Linked DNA regions of Myxococcus xanthus. The protein of the gene in region 1 binds, or shares a complex with, the protein of each later gene. Links are inferred from orthologs where the notes say so. Each region holds a gene or a part of one and is shown on either strand. Other genes may lie near its edges. The genes, in order: dnaN and dinB.

Evidence for each region.
Region 2: the proteins of dnaN (region 1) and dinB are in contact, whole or in part, in a solved structure (PDB 1OK7), measured with the Escherichia coli proteins. The link is inferred for Myxococcus xanthus from one-to-one orthologs.

The regions. Positions count from the first base shown.
Region 1 is NZ_CP017174.1:279,196-285,436, reverse strand. What follows is about bases 2,452-5,218. They hold dnaN (DNA polymerase III subunit beta), read right to left. Parts: upstream 4,505-5,218; coding sequence 3,398-4,504; downstream 2,452-3,397. Other genes in these bases: BHS09_RS01145 (peptidase), read right to left, coding at 5,198-5,218; BHS09_RS01150 (DUF6748 domain-containing protein), read left to right, coding at 4,715-5,176; BHS09_RS01160 (hypothetical protein), read right to left, coding at 2,452-3,297. Also shown: BHS09_RS01170 (DUF1990 family protein), read left to right, coding at 1-550; BHS09_RS01165 (DUF1990 family protein), read left to right, coding at 547-1,821; more of BHS09_RS01160, read right to left, coding at 1,945-2,451; more of BHS09_RS01145, read right to left, coding at 5,219-5,806; BHS09_RS01140 (ActD-like protein), read right to left, coding at 5,806-6,241. UniProt on the Escherichia coli protein: Confers DNA tethering and processivity to DNA polymerases and other proteins. Acts as a clamp, forming a ring around DNA (a reaction catalyzed by the clamp-loading complex) which diffuses in an ATP-independent manner freely and bidirectionally along dsDNA.
Region 2 is NZ_CP017174.1:2,926,562-2,932,822, forward strand. Bases 3,475-6,261 are described here. They hold dinB (DNA polymerase IV), read right to left. Parts: upstream 5,579-6,261; coding sequence 4,370-5,578; downstream 3,475-4,369. Other genes in these bases: pcnB (polynucleotide adenylyltransferase PcnB), read left to right, coding at 3,475-4,282; BHS09_RS12480 (secondary thiamine-phosphate synthase enzyme YjbQ), read left to right, coding at 5,627-6,040; BHS09_RS12485 (RluA family pseudouridine synthase), read right to left, coding at 6,051-6,261. Outside these bases: BHS09_RS12455 (MFS transporter), read left to right, coding at 1-95; phosphate acyltransferase PlsX, read left to right, coding at 106-1,143; BHS09_RS12465 (phosphatase domain-containing protein), read left to right, coding at 1,140-2,180; more of pcnB, read left to right, coding at 2,585-3,474. UniProt on the Escherichia coli protein: Poorly processive, error-prone DNA polymerase involved in translesion repair and untargeted mutagenesis. Copies undamaged DNA at stalled replication forks, which arise in vivo from mismatched or misaligned primer ends.

The DNA.
Region 1 (6,241 bases):
GCGTGATTACTGGGCGGTCATCCGGAACTGCCGGGTCTCACCCCAGGAGCTCATGCGCTGGGTGTCCGTGCGCTTCGCCGAGTTCGCGCCCGCCGAACTCTGCGTCTTCGAGCGCGGACAGAAGAGACGCGAAGGCCAGCCGCTGGAACTGGACGAATCGCTGACGGTGAAGATTCAGGGCGCGGGCACCTTCGCCGTGCGCGTCATCCACCAGGACGCCCAGAGCTTCACGCTCGGCACGCTCCACGGGCACCCCGAGGCGGGCCGCATCACCTTCGGCGCTTACCGGAACGCGCGCGACGATGTCATCTTCCACATCCGCAGCCGGGCGCGCTCCGGCTCGACGTTCCACTACCTCGGCTTCGTCACCGCCGGAGACGCCATGCAGACCAACACCTGGACCGAGTTCGTCCTGCGCGCCGCGCTGACGGCCGGTGACGGGGTGCATGGCGTCATCCACGCGGACACCACCGAGCTGGAGGACGAACCGCCCGGCGGCGACACCGCCCACGGGCCCACCTTCCTGGCGCGGGGAGACGGAAGACAATGATTGAGTGGCGCTGGTTCTCCGGCTGGACGGAAGAAGAAATGGTGCCCCGGCTGACGCGCGCTCGCACGCTGGCGCGCAACTTCCCGGAGGTTTCCGGGGAGATGACGCTGCAGGGCGGGTGGAGCCAGGTCCGCTCAGAGAGCGTGCTCGGCCGCGAGTCGCCAGGGCGTCCCGTCCCGGGCGGACTCTTCGAGCGCGCCCAGCAGGTGCTGGAGACCTTCGACTTCTCCGACCCGCGCATCGTCGCCTGGCACTTCTCCGCCGAGGAGCCGATGCAGGGCCGCACGGTGCTGCTGGAGCTGCGCGCGCTGGGGCAGCAGCTGCGCTACCTGTGCGGCGTGCGGGTGGGAGGCACGCGCGAGGAGCACGACGCGGGGTGCAGCGTCTTCGGCTTCAGCTTCGAGACGCTCCATGGACACATCGAGGCCGGGCGCGAGTGGTTCCTGCTCAAGAAGGACCACGAGAGCGGCGAGGTGCGCTTCCACATCGAGGCGGCCTGGCGTCCCGGCCAGTTCCCCAATTGGTGGAGCCGGCTGGGCTTCGCGATGGTGGCTCCGCGCTATCAGCGCGCGTGGCACCGGCTGACGCACGTGCGGGTGCGCGAGCTGGCGTTGAAGCACCCGGAGCTCGTCGGCCAGCTCGCGAGCCACGGCCAGTTGGCGCACTCCGGCCATGCGCTGGGAACGGCCCCGGTGCAGTTCTTCGCGCAGCGGGCGCCAGGACGGCGAGAAACGCAGATGGAGGAGGAGATAGAGGCCATGAATCGAGCACACGGGTTGAGGGCCCTGGGATTGGGCGTGCTGGCGGGAATGCGGAGCATGAGCGCGCCGGCGCTGGCGAGCCGCTGGCTGACGAAGACACAGCCCGACAGCGAGGACCGGCTCGCCAGAATCCTGGCGCATCCATGGACGCCGCGCGTGCTGGGCCTGCTCGCCGTGGGTGAGCTTGTCGCGGACAAGCTGCCGATGGCGCCCCCGCGTGTCACCGCCGTGCCGTTGACGGGCCGGATGTTGTCGGGCGCCCTGGCCGCGGCCTCGGTGACGACGGAGCGCCAACGCGGCGGGCGGCTCGCGGCGGCGGCCCTGGGCGCCCTGGCGGCGCTGGCATCGAGCTGGGCCTTCTATTCGCTGCGGCGCAGCGCCACGAAGAAGCTGGGCGTTCCGGACGTGGCCGTGGCCCTGACAGAGGACGCGCTCCTCGCGGGCCTGGCCTCGCGGCTGCTGCCCGTCAGCGAGCATCAGGCCGGACAAGCCACGCTGTCGCCCGCGTGACCGTCTCGGACCCACACGCGGTGGCGAGCGTCTCCGCTACGCCGCCGCGCGGCCACGGACACCCACGAAAGCAGGCCCAACACGGCCAATGCCGGCCTCCGCCGTTGGCACCCGCGCCGCGGCCTAGCGCCCGCGCCACGCCGCAGCGCGGGCCGCATGCACCAGCGCGGGAAGGTCCTTCACGGCCGAGCCCGCGTCGGCCCCGATTTCCGCCGTGGGAACCCGCGCCCGCTCGGGAGAGAACAGGCGCGCGGGTGTCTGTCCCTGGCCGCGAAGGAGGATGAACAGCCGCAGCGCGTCCCGCAGCCGCTCCACGTCCTCGCCCTGCTCGCCTCGAGCCCGCTGCGCCGCGTTCCACAGCCGCGCCCACGCGGTCTCCTCATCCCACGTGCCCACGGGGCGCTCGCGAGACAGCGCCGCCAGCTGCGCGGCCAGCTCGAAGAGCCCGGCGCGCCCTTCGCCAAAAGCCTCGCAGGCCAGAAGCCGCACCTCCCCGGCCACCTCCACGCCCACGCCGCGCAGCCCTACGGACCCGCCCGTCCGCGAATCGTCGCCCCGAAGCCGCCTCGTGGGTGGCTGCGTGCCAGGCGCCTCGGGCGCGAACAGCCCCGGCCCGCCCAGCCGCGGCTCCGCGCCACACTCGGAACGCCCCTCGCGCGCGGCCAGCCACGCCAGCAGCGCCGGCACCTCGGCGTCCGCGGGCACCACCGGGGCCAGCCGCTCCTCCAACAAGGCGCGCAGCCGCGCCCAAGCCACGCCCCGCCAGAAGGCCACGTGCAGCAGCAGCTCCGGCCCGCTGCGAGGCACCCGCTGCGGCGCGCGCGACGCCCGGGCCAGCAGGAAGCCCTTCACCTGCCCCCGCGTGTCGAAGTGCTCAAGCCGCTGCCACAGCGCCGCCAGCGCCGTCTCCGCCAGCGGCAGCGCCCGCTGAAGCGCCTCCGCCTCCTCCACCGTGAAGGGCAGCACGCCTTCCGGCGCGGGACGCTTGAAGACGTGCTCGAACACCTCCGCGGCGGCGCACGCGGCGCGCAGCTCCGGCAGGTTGCGCGGCAACAGTTCCACCGCCCGTGCCCAGATGTGCCGCCCCAGGAGCGGCCCCGCCTCCAGCACCGTCTCTTCCAACTTCAGCAGCGCCTCGCCCAGCGTCGCGGGCCGGCCCTCCACGGGCAGCCGCTTGAAGGCCACGCGCCGCACGTCCTCCCGCAGGCGCTCCACCTCGCGCATCAGCTTCATGGGCGCGGCGCTCGCCGGCCACCCTTCCGCGGCGGCGCGGCGCTTCAGCGCGGCCAGGGTGGCGTCCACCTCCGGCTGCGTGCGCGCCACCTCCAGCAGCAGCTCAAACTGCGAGCGCACCCGCTCCTTCCAGAAGAAGGCCGCCAGCATGCCGCGCAGGGCGCGATAGCGAAGACGCGTGGCCTCCAGGAGGTCCGCGCGGTCCTCCAGCCGGGCGCGCAGGTTGTCCGGGTGCGTGGCCATGCCATCACCATAGGAAGGCACCGGCCGGGTGTCAGGCCCCCCAGGGGCCCGACGCGTCACGAGTGAACGGTGCGGGCCCTCTCAAGGGAGCCCACCCGACTCACACGCGCATGGGCATGACGACGGCGGTGAAGCTCCGGTCGCCGGGGGCATGGAGCACGCCCGGGCTGTGCTCGTCACCCAGCTCGAAGGAGACCTCGTCCGTCTCCGTCACGGCGAGCACATCCATCAGGTAGCGCGCGTTGAAGCCGATGGTGATGCCGTTGCCGCGGTAGGCCAGCTCCAGCACGTCCTTGGCCTCGCCCAGGTCCGGGTTGCTCGCCGTGATGATGAGCTGGTTCTCCTCCAGGCCGATGCGGACCGCGTTGCTCTTGTCCGCCGACAGCAGGGCGATGCGCTTGAGGCTCTCCAGCAGGCGCACCTTGGGCACCAGGACGACCTTCTCCCCTTCCTTGGGGATGACGCGCTGGTACTCCGGGAACTGGCCGTCGATGAGGCGCATCACCATGGTGAGGCCCGGCTTCTTGAACAGCGCCGAGTTCTCCGCGAAGCCCAGGTGGCACTCCGCGTCCGGCGCCTCATCCAGCAGGCGCTTGAGCTCCATCAGGCCCTTGCGGGGGATGATGACGCCGCTCTTGAGCTTGAAGTCGCCCGGCAGCTCGCGCTCCACCAGCGCCAGCCGGTGACCGTCGGTGGCCACCATGCGGACCTTGCCGGTGGACTGGGGCTCGAAGAAGACGCCGTTGAGGATGTAGCGCGTCTCGTCGCTGGAGATGGCGAACTGCGTCTTCTTGATCATCTCCAGCAGCGTGTTGCCCCCCACCTGCACCAGGGGCGCGCTCTCTTCCTTCGGCAGCTTGGGGTACTCCTCGGCCGCCATGCCCACGATCTTGAAGTGGGCCGAGCCGCTGGAGATGTCCACGTAGTTGTTGGCCAGCTTCTTCAGCGTGACCTGCGCGTCCGGGAGGTTCTGGACGATGTCGAAGACGTACTTGGCGCTCAGCGTGACGGCGCCCGTCTTGATGACCTCGGCCGGGTGCTCGGACACGACGCCGATGTCCAGGTCAAACGCGGTGACGGTGATGCCGCCCTTGTTCGCGGTGACGAGCACGTTCGCCAGGATGGGCATCGTCGTCTTGCGCTCCACGATGCCCTGGGCGCGGTAGAGGGCCTTCTTCAGCTCGTCGGCGGCGATGCGGAATTCCATCGGAGGGCGTCCTTACGGGTCTCGGCCGCGAAGGCCGATCTACGAGGCCGGATGTAGCCCCTGCACTCCAGTCCGTCAACGAACCCTGAGCGACGTGGGAGCAGCAATGTCCACCTGCAACTGACCGCCAGTCACCAATTCGCGAGACAGACTGGCCCCTGGCGGCGAGCCGGAGCACACTGGCGCCTCTTTCCTCCCCTGGAGCCCGTCATGAACCGCCGCTCGCTGGTGCTCGCCGCCCTTGTCCTTGGCTTCGTCTCCGGATGTAGCAAGCCGCCCGCCGCGACGTCCTCGCCACCGGCGAGCGAGAATGGAACCCCCTCCAGCGAGAACGGAACGCCCACCATGACCCCACCGCCCAGCAATGATTCCCAGCCCAAGCAGGGTGAGAGCGCCGTCTACATCGTCAAGGACAGTGGCGTGCGCTGCTTCGCCCCGCCCTGCCCCACCTACAACGCCTTCCCGGTGGACAAGCCAGACGCGGAGCCCATCCCCGTGCACGAACTGGAGCTGTCCGCGGTGACGAAGGGCTCGGACGAGCAGACGGGTGCCTTGATCCGCAAGACGCTGGACGGCACCGGGCTCAAGATTCAGGGCACGTTGGAGACGCGACCCAACGCGGGCCCCGCGGGCGCGGCCACCGTCCTGCGCGCCAGCAAGGTGGAGAACTGAAAACACCCTTCCGGGCGGGCCTCAGATGTGGAGGCCCACCTGGATGCCGGGCCAGTGCTGGAGGCGTTGATCCGGCTCCGGGTTGCGCTCCCGGAAGGACAGCCGGGTGATGGAGTCGAAGTCCGACGCGCCCCAGGAGAACCACGCGTTGTAGGTGGGCCCGGCGAACACGGCCAGGCGGGGCATGAGTTGGAAGCCCAGCATCAACCGGACCTGCCCCAGCACGTTGCCACCGTCGCCCTCCAGCGGGTTGCGCACCGGCTGGACGGCGCCGCCCGTCACGTCCAGGTCCACCCAGAGCCGCTGGGACAGCGTCATGTGGCCGCCCACGCCCGCCGCGAAGCTGAAGCGCGCGTCGCGGCCCGGCTCCAGGCCCGCCATCAGCGTGAAGTAGACGGCCCCGCCGCCCAGCTTCACCCCCATGTTGGCGACCTGGATGTCGCTCAACCAGAACTCCATGTGGGTGGAGCCCCGGCGCAGCCCTCTCGAGGAGGACTCGGAGACATCCTCCCCCGGCTGCTGGGCGAAGGCCCCCCGCTCGCTCATCAGCGAAAGGCGGGGTGCGTACTGGGACTCAGCGGTGGCCGTCCCCGCCCACAGCCCGAATGCGAGGAGCGCAAAGGATTTCATCACTCCTGCTTTTCCAGCGTGAGGGAGGCCTGCGTCAAGTTCCCGGGCAATGACAGAGGTGCCGAGGAGGCGTCGGGATTTCCAGACAGTGCCTCCGCGGCGGCCAGCACCACCGCCACGTCGAAGGGCGCATCGGACGAAACGAAGAAGAAGCGCTCGAAACCCGGGGCATCGTCCAGCTCGTAGGCGCGCGGCAACACCTGCGTTCCCGACGGAACCAGGGCCATGGACCGGGAGCCCTCATCCGGCGCGTGGAGGGTGACGGCGCCGTTGCCATCCAGGGAGACGATGACGCCATGCGAGCGGCCCGAGGCGATGTACGCCACCTGCACCACGTCACCCGCGGCGGCGGCGGCCCCGTCGGCGAGCCGCTCCGGGCGGGAGGTGGACTGCCGGTGGATGACGAGCTGCGGCGCCAGCCCCTTGATGCGCGTG
Region 2 (6,261 bases), 2.6 Mb from region 1 along the record:
CGGCGGCGGGAATGGTGGCGTTGGCGGGGCTCCTGGGATTGTCCCTGGTGGCCCAGGCGAGAATGGCAGGCGCGGGGGCCGAGCAAAGGTCCTAAGATGGAGGACATGGTGGGGACGCAGCCGCAGCCAGTGACGATTGCCTTCGATGTCATGGGAACGGACCACGGCCCGGGCGAGGTGGTCCGGGGAGCGGCGATGCTGTCGCTCGAGTCCCCCCACATCCACACGCTCCTGGTGGGGGACCGCACCCTCATCGACGACGCGCTGGCGGAGACGAAGCACAACGGCGAGCGCATCTCCGTGCAGCACGCGGCGGACTTCATCGGCATGGACGAGAAGCCCGGCGAGGCGCTGGCGCGCAAGCCGAACGCGTCCGTGGCGGTGGCCGCGCGGCTGGTGGCGGAGGGCGAGGCGCAGGCGCTGGTGTCCGCGGGCAACACGGGCGCGGGCGTGCTGGCGTGTGCCCGGCACTTCCAGCTCATCCCCGGGGTGCGGCGCGCGGCGCTGGCCACGGTGTACCCGACGCGCTCGGTGCGCGGCGCGAAGGGCGACCCGTTCTCCCTCATCCTCGACGTGGGCGCCACGGTGGAGGCCACCGCGGATGACCTGGTGACGTTCGCGGTGATGGGCTCCGCCTACGCGCGCATCATCTCCCAGAACGAGCGCCCCAAGGTGGCGCTCCTGTCCAACGGCATTGAGCCGCAGAAGGGCCCGCCCCGCGTGGTGGAGGCCCATGCCCGCTTGTCGGAGATGAAGGACATCCACTTCATCGGCAACGTGGAGGGCATCGACATCCCGAAGGGCACCGCGGACGTCATCGTCACCGACGGCTTCGTGGGCAACGTCTGCCTGAAGATGCTGGAGGGCGTCCACGACACGGTGGTGGAGCTGGCCCAGTACGCCTACAAGGAGAGCCTGCGATGGCGCGCGGGGCTCGCGATGCTGTCCAGCGGCATCCAGCGCATCAAGGACATCACCGACTGGAACCAGTACGGCGGGGCCCCCATCCTGGGGTTCGATAAAATCTTCATCAAGGCACACGGGCGTTCGAAGTCGCGGGCCATCGCCAACGCGGGCAAGGTCGCGGCGAAGGTGGTGTCGAACAACCTGGGCGCCGCCATCCGGGAAGGCCTGAAGAAGTGAGCTTGCCGGACCGCATCGACCCGCGTCCGCCCCGGCGAATCTACCGCTGGGATTTGGACAAGACGTACCTCCAGACGGAGTTCGACTCGCTCCGTGACCTGGTGCGGACGGCGTTCCAGAAGGCCCACCAGAAGGTGGCCGTGCCGGGGGCCAGCGCGCTCATCCGCGAGCTGTCGGAGAACGGGGACTCGCGGCTGTGCATCGTCTCCGGCAGTCCGAAGCAGATGCGGGCCGTGCTGGAGGAGAAGCTCAAGCTGGACGGCGTGCGGTGGGACGAGTTCGTCCTCAAGGACAACGTGGGCAACCTGCTGCGCGGCCGCTTCCGGGCCCTGCGCGGGCAGGTGGGCTACAAGCTGCCCGCCATCCTGGAGAGCCGGGTGCACGCGCCGGTGGAGGCGGAGGAGGTCCTCTTCGGTGACGACGCGGAGGCGGACGCGTTCATCTATTCGCTCTTCGCGGACCTGGTGGCGGGCCGCGTGGACGAGCGCGTGCTGTCACAGGTGCTGGAGGCGGGCGGGGTGTACCCGGACGACGCGCTGCGGGTGCGCGAGGCGTGGAAGAAGATTCCCGTGGGCGACCCGGTGCGCCGCATCTTCATCCACCTGGACAAGCTGACGCCCCCCGCGCACTTCACGGCCTACGGGCCGCGCGTGGTGCCCATCTTCAACTACTTCCAGGCCGCGCTGGTGCTGCTGGCGGACGGCCACCTGACGGCGCCGCAGGTGCTGAAAATCGCCGTGGAGATGGTGCAGACGGCGGGCCACAACATCATCACCCTGTCCAACTCGTTCCAGGACCTGCTGCGGCGCGGGCTGCCGCTCCAGCAGGCGGCGGTGGCGCTGTCCCAGGCGCTGGAGGGGCCCAACAAGCTGCTCGCGGCGATGCGGCCCATGCCGGACATCCTGGCCGCCTTCAGCAAGCGTCTGGCCGCGCTGGGCACGCCGCCGCCACCCCCGCCTGTTCAGGCGGTGGACTACGTGTCCCTCATCCACCACGCGCTGCCCCGGAACCACAAGGGCCGCACCAAGCCGCAGTAGGGGAAGGCTGCCCGGCTGCCCCTCGGGTGGGCCGGCGTTCCCCGCGCGGGCCGTCCCCAGAACGTTTCCAGCGGACGTTGTGTTGATACAGGACACAGGCCCGCGGCCCCCACGCTTCGCGCGTGCCCTGTCCCCTGGTTGGGAGCAGGAAAGCGGGCGGGGGAGCCCGCTGCCCGGTGACATCCGACAACAATGTCGTCCATCGCTACTCCCTACCCGGAGGATGCGGTATAGACGGCAGGCCTTCAAGCGCCCCGATGGGGTGTCCCTGGCTGATGACGCGAGATTTGACTGAGACGCCGCCTGCCGGCGGTCTGCTGCCACCTGCGCCCGAGAATGACGCGCGCGAGGTTGCCTCTTCCGAGGCGGCAGGGACTTTCGAGCGCGGCGAACAAGAGGTTCCCATGAACTCCCAGCTGGAGCTGTCGGCGCACCCTGAAGAGGACAGCGCCTCCAAGCCCGTGGCCGCCGACGCGCAGGCCCCCACTGAAACCCCCACGATTCATGCCGCCACCCCCGCCGAGCCGCCTCCGGCCCCCGCTTACGCGGATGCCGAGGACGAGGACGACGAGGATGATGACGACGAGGTGGACTTGGCCGACTCGGGCCTGGACGACGCCGTCCTGGGCGCCGAGGCCGCGCTGGCCGCCGCCGAGGCCGAGGACGCCGCCGAGGCCCGGGGCGAGGACGCCGAGGACGTCCCCATCGTCCTGGAGCCCGAACCGGAGCCGACGCCCGATGAGCGCGCGCTGCACGCGCCCCACGTCCGGCCCACCGGCGAGCCGGCGGAAATCGACCCCGACGAGTTGGACCCGGACGCCCTCAAGGTGGTGCTCCGCCTGCACCAGCACGGCCATCAGGCGTACATGGTGGGCGGCTGCGTGCGTGACCTGCTGCTGGGGCGCAAGCCGAAGGACTTCGACATCGCCACCAGCGCGACGCCGAACGAGGTGCGCGGCATCTTCCGCAACTGCCGCCTGATTGGCCGGCGCTTCCGGCTGGCGCACGTCTACTTCAAGGGCGGGAAGATCATCGAGGTCTCCACCTTCCGTGCGAATCCGACGGAGCTGGAGCCCGCGCCCAACGGCGGTGAGGATGAGGGGGACGGTGAGGACCTGCTCATCACCCACGACAACGTCTTCGGCACCGCGCAGCAGGACGCGCGCCGCCGTGACTTCACCATCAACGGCCTGTTCTACGACGTGGCCGAAGGGCGGGTCATCGATTACGTCCGTGGCCGCCGTGACCTGGATGAGCGCTTCATCCGCACCATTGGCGACCCGGAAGTGCGCATGCGCGAGGACCCGGTGCGCATCCTGCGCGCGGTGCGCTTCGCGGCGAAGCTGGGCCTGGACATCGAGTCGCGGACGTACGCGGCCATGGAAGGCGCGGTGGAGGACCTGCCCCGTTGCGCGCCCGCGCGCCTGCTGGAGGAGACGTTCCGCCTCATCCGCGGCGGTGTGTCCGCGCCGGCGCTGAAGCTGTTGGACGCGCTGGACGCGCTCAAAATCCTCCTGCCGCCCGTCAACGCGTACCTCAAGCAGCACGGCAAGGAAGGGGAGAAGACGTTCTACGCCTTCGCGGAGTCGCTGGACCAGCGCGTGTCCGCGGGCGAGGCGCTGGACGACGCCATCCTCCTGGCGATGTTGCTGATTCCCATCAGCCGTTCGACGGGGCCCGAGGAGTCGCAGGAGGGCCGCCCGTCCGTGTCGCAGGTGGTGGAGGACCTGCTCGCGGGCTTCGTGCAGTCCGCGCGTCTGCCGCGCCGCATCGCCGAGCGCTGCCGCATGCTGCTGCTGGCCCAGCGCACCCTGTCCGGTGAGCGCCGTCGTCGCAGCGCCGCCTTCAAGCGGCACCCGCTTTTCAGCGAGGCCCTCACCGTGTTCGAGATGACGGTGGAGGCCACGGGCGAGAATCGCGAGCAACTGGAGGCGTGGAAGGCCGGCGAGGTGCCGCAGCCGCGCGCCGCCGCCGCGGATGGCGAGGAGTCCGACGCGGGAGGCCAGCGCAAGCGCCGCCGTCGCCGCCGCCGCCGCCGCCCCTCGGCAAACGGCTCGTCCGGTGAGAGCGCCGGTTCGTCCTCCGAGTCGGGCGACGCCTGACTCAAGGTCGCGTCCGTGTCGAAGTCCCTGCCGTCAGGTGTGGGGTCGCTCCGCGAACAGGCGTGAGGCCCCACCCGTACCGGGCCCTCAGTCCTTGGGCCCGCCCTTGTCCACCGGGCGCTCGGAGCGGTGTTCGGCGCTGTCGGTGGCCTCGCTGCCGGCGATGTCCGCGGTGGTGATGGCCTTGCTGCCAAACCGCTCGGCAATCTTGTCCAGCGCCGCGTTCAGCTTCGCGGTGCGCGGCGCGGCGGCGGGGAAGAGGCCCAACTGGGGCGGCTCCTCGTCCAACTGCACGCTGACGCCAGTGAGCCGCAGCGGCTTGCCCTGGTGCGACTTGTCCAGCAGCTCCAGCGCCGCGCGGTAGAGCGTCTGCCCGTCATCCGTGGCCTCGCGCAGCGTGGTGCGCCGGGTGATGAGCGTGAAGTCCGCGAACTTCAATTTGAGCTGCACCACGCGGCCCTTCAGCGCCGCCCGCCGCAGCCGCCGGGCCACGCGCAGGGCCTGGGCGTGGACGTGCGGCTTGAGCGCGTCCACCCCCACGAGGTCTTCGTCGAAGGTGTCCTCCGCGCCCACGCTCTTGGCGGCCCGGTCCGGCACCACCTCGCGCGTGTCGATGCCCTGGGACAGCTCCCACAGGTGCCGTCCGCTGGAGCCCAGTCTGTCTTCCAGCCAGTCCAGCTCCCGGGCCGCCACGTCGCCAATCGTCTTCAGCCCGGCGAGTCGGAGCGCCTCCTCCGTCTTCGGCCCCACGCCCCACAGGCGCGACACCGGCAGGCCCGCGAGGAAGGCCACCGTCTCCTCGGCGCGCACCTCTCGCTGGCCATTGGGCTTGGCGAGGTCGGAGGCAATCTTCGCCACGAACTTCACCGTGGCCACGCCCGCGGAGGCGGGAAGGTTCAACTCGTCGGCAATCTCCTTGCGGATGCGCCGGGCGATGTCCGCGGGCGTGCCGAAGAGGCCCACCGACGCCGTCACGTCCAGGAAGGCCTCGTCCAGCGACAGTGGCTCGATGAGCGGCGTGTAGCGTTCGAAGATGGCGAACACCTGCTCACTGGCCTCCGCATACGCGGCGAAGCGGGGCTTCACGACGAGCGCATGGGGCGCGGCCTTCGTCGCACGGGCCATGGGCATGGCGCTGCGCACGCCGAAGGGGCGCACCTCGTAGGAGGCGGCGACCACGACACCGCGCTGGGCATGCCCGCCCACGATGAGCGGCTTGCCCCGCAGGGCCGGGTTGTCCCGCTGCTCCACGGACGCATAGAAGGCATCCATGTCCACGTGGATGATGGCTCGCATGGTGTGAGTCACTTTAGCGGGGCACTCTGACGCCGGGCGGATACGGATATGAAGAGCCTGACGGAGTACCTGTGGTTCGAGACACCGCAGCGGCGGGAGTTGGTCCGTCTCACCGACACCGTGACGGCCCTGGTGCGCAAGAGTGGCATCCAGGAGGGAATGGTCCTCGTCTCCGCCATGCACATCACCGCGGGCGTCTTCGTCAATGACGACGAGCCCGGTCTCCATGAAGACATCTGGGAGTGGCTCCAGCACCTGGCGCCCGCCGGCCCCGACTACCGCCACCACCGCACGGGCGAGGACAACGGCGACGCCCACCTCAAGTCACTGCTGGTCCACCACCAGGTCATCATCCCCGTCACGGGCGGGAAGCTGGACCTGGGGCCCTGGCAGCAGGTGTTCTACGCCGAGTTCGACGGCCAGCGCCGAAAGCGCGTCATCATCAAGGTGATGGGCGAATAGTGGAAAGCCCTCAGTCCCGTTCCTCGCCGCGGGGCAGGGGCAGGCCACGCCGCTCCAGCTCCGCGCGCAGCTCCGGGGGCAGGGGACTGTGGACCGTCATGTTCCGCCGCGTCTGCGGGTGCGTCAGGCCTAGTGAGCGGGCGTGCAGGAAGAAGCGGCCCAGCTCCGGGGCCTCGCGTCCGCCGTAGAGGACGTCGCCGACGATGGGGGCGCCAATGCCC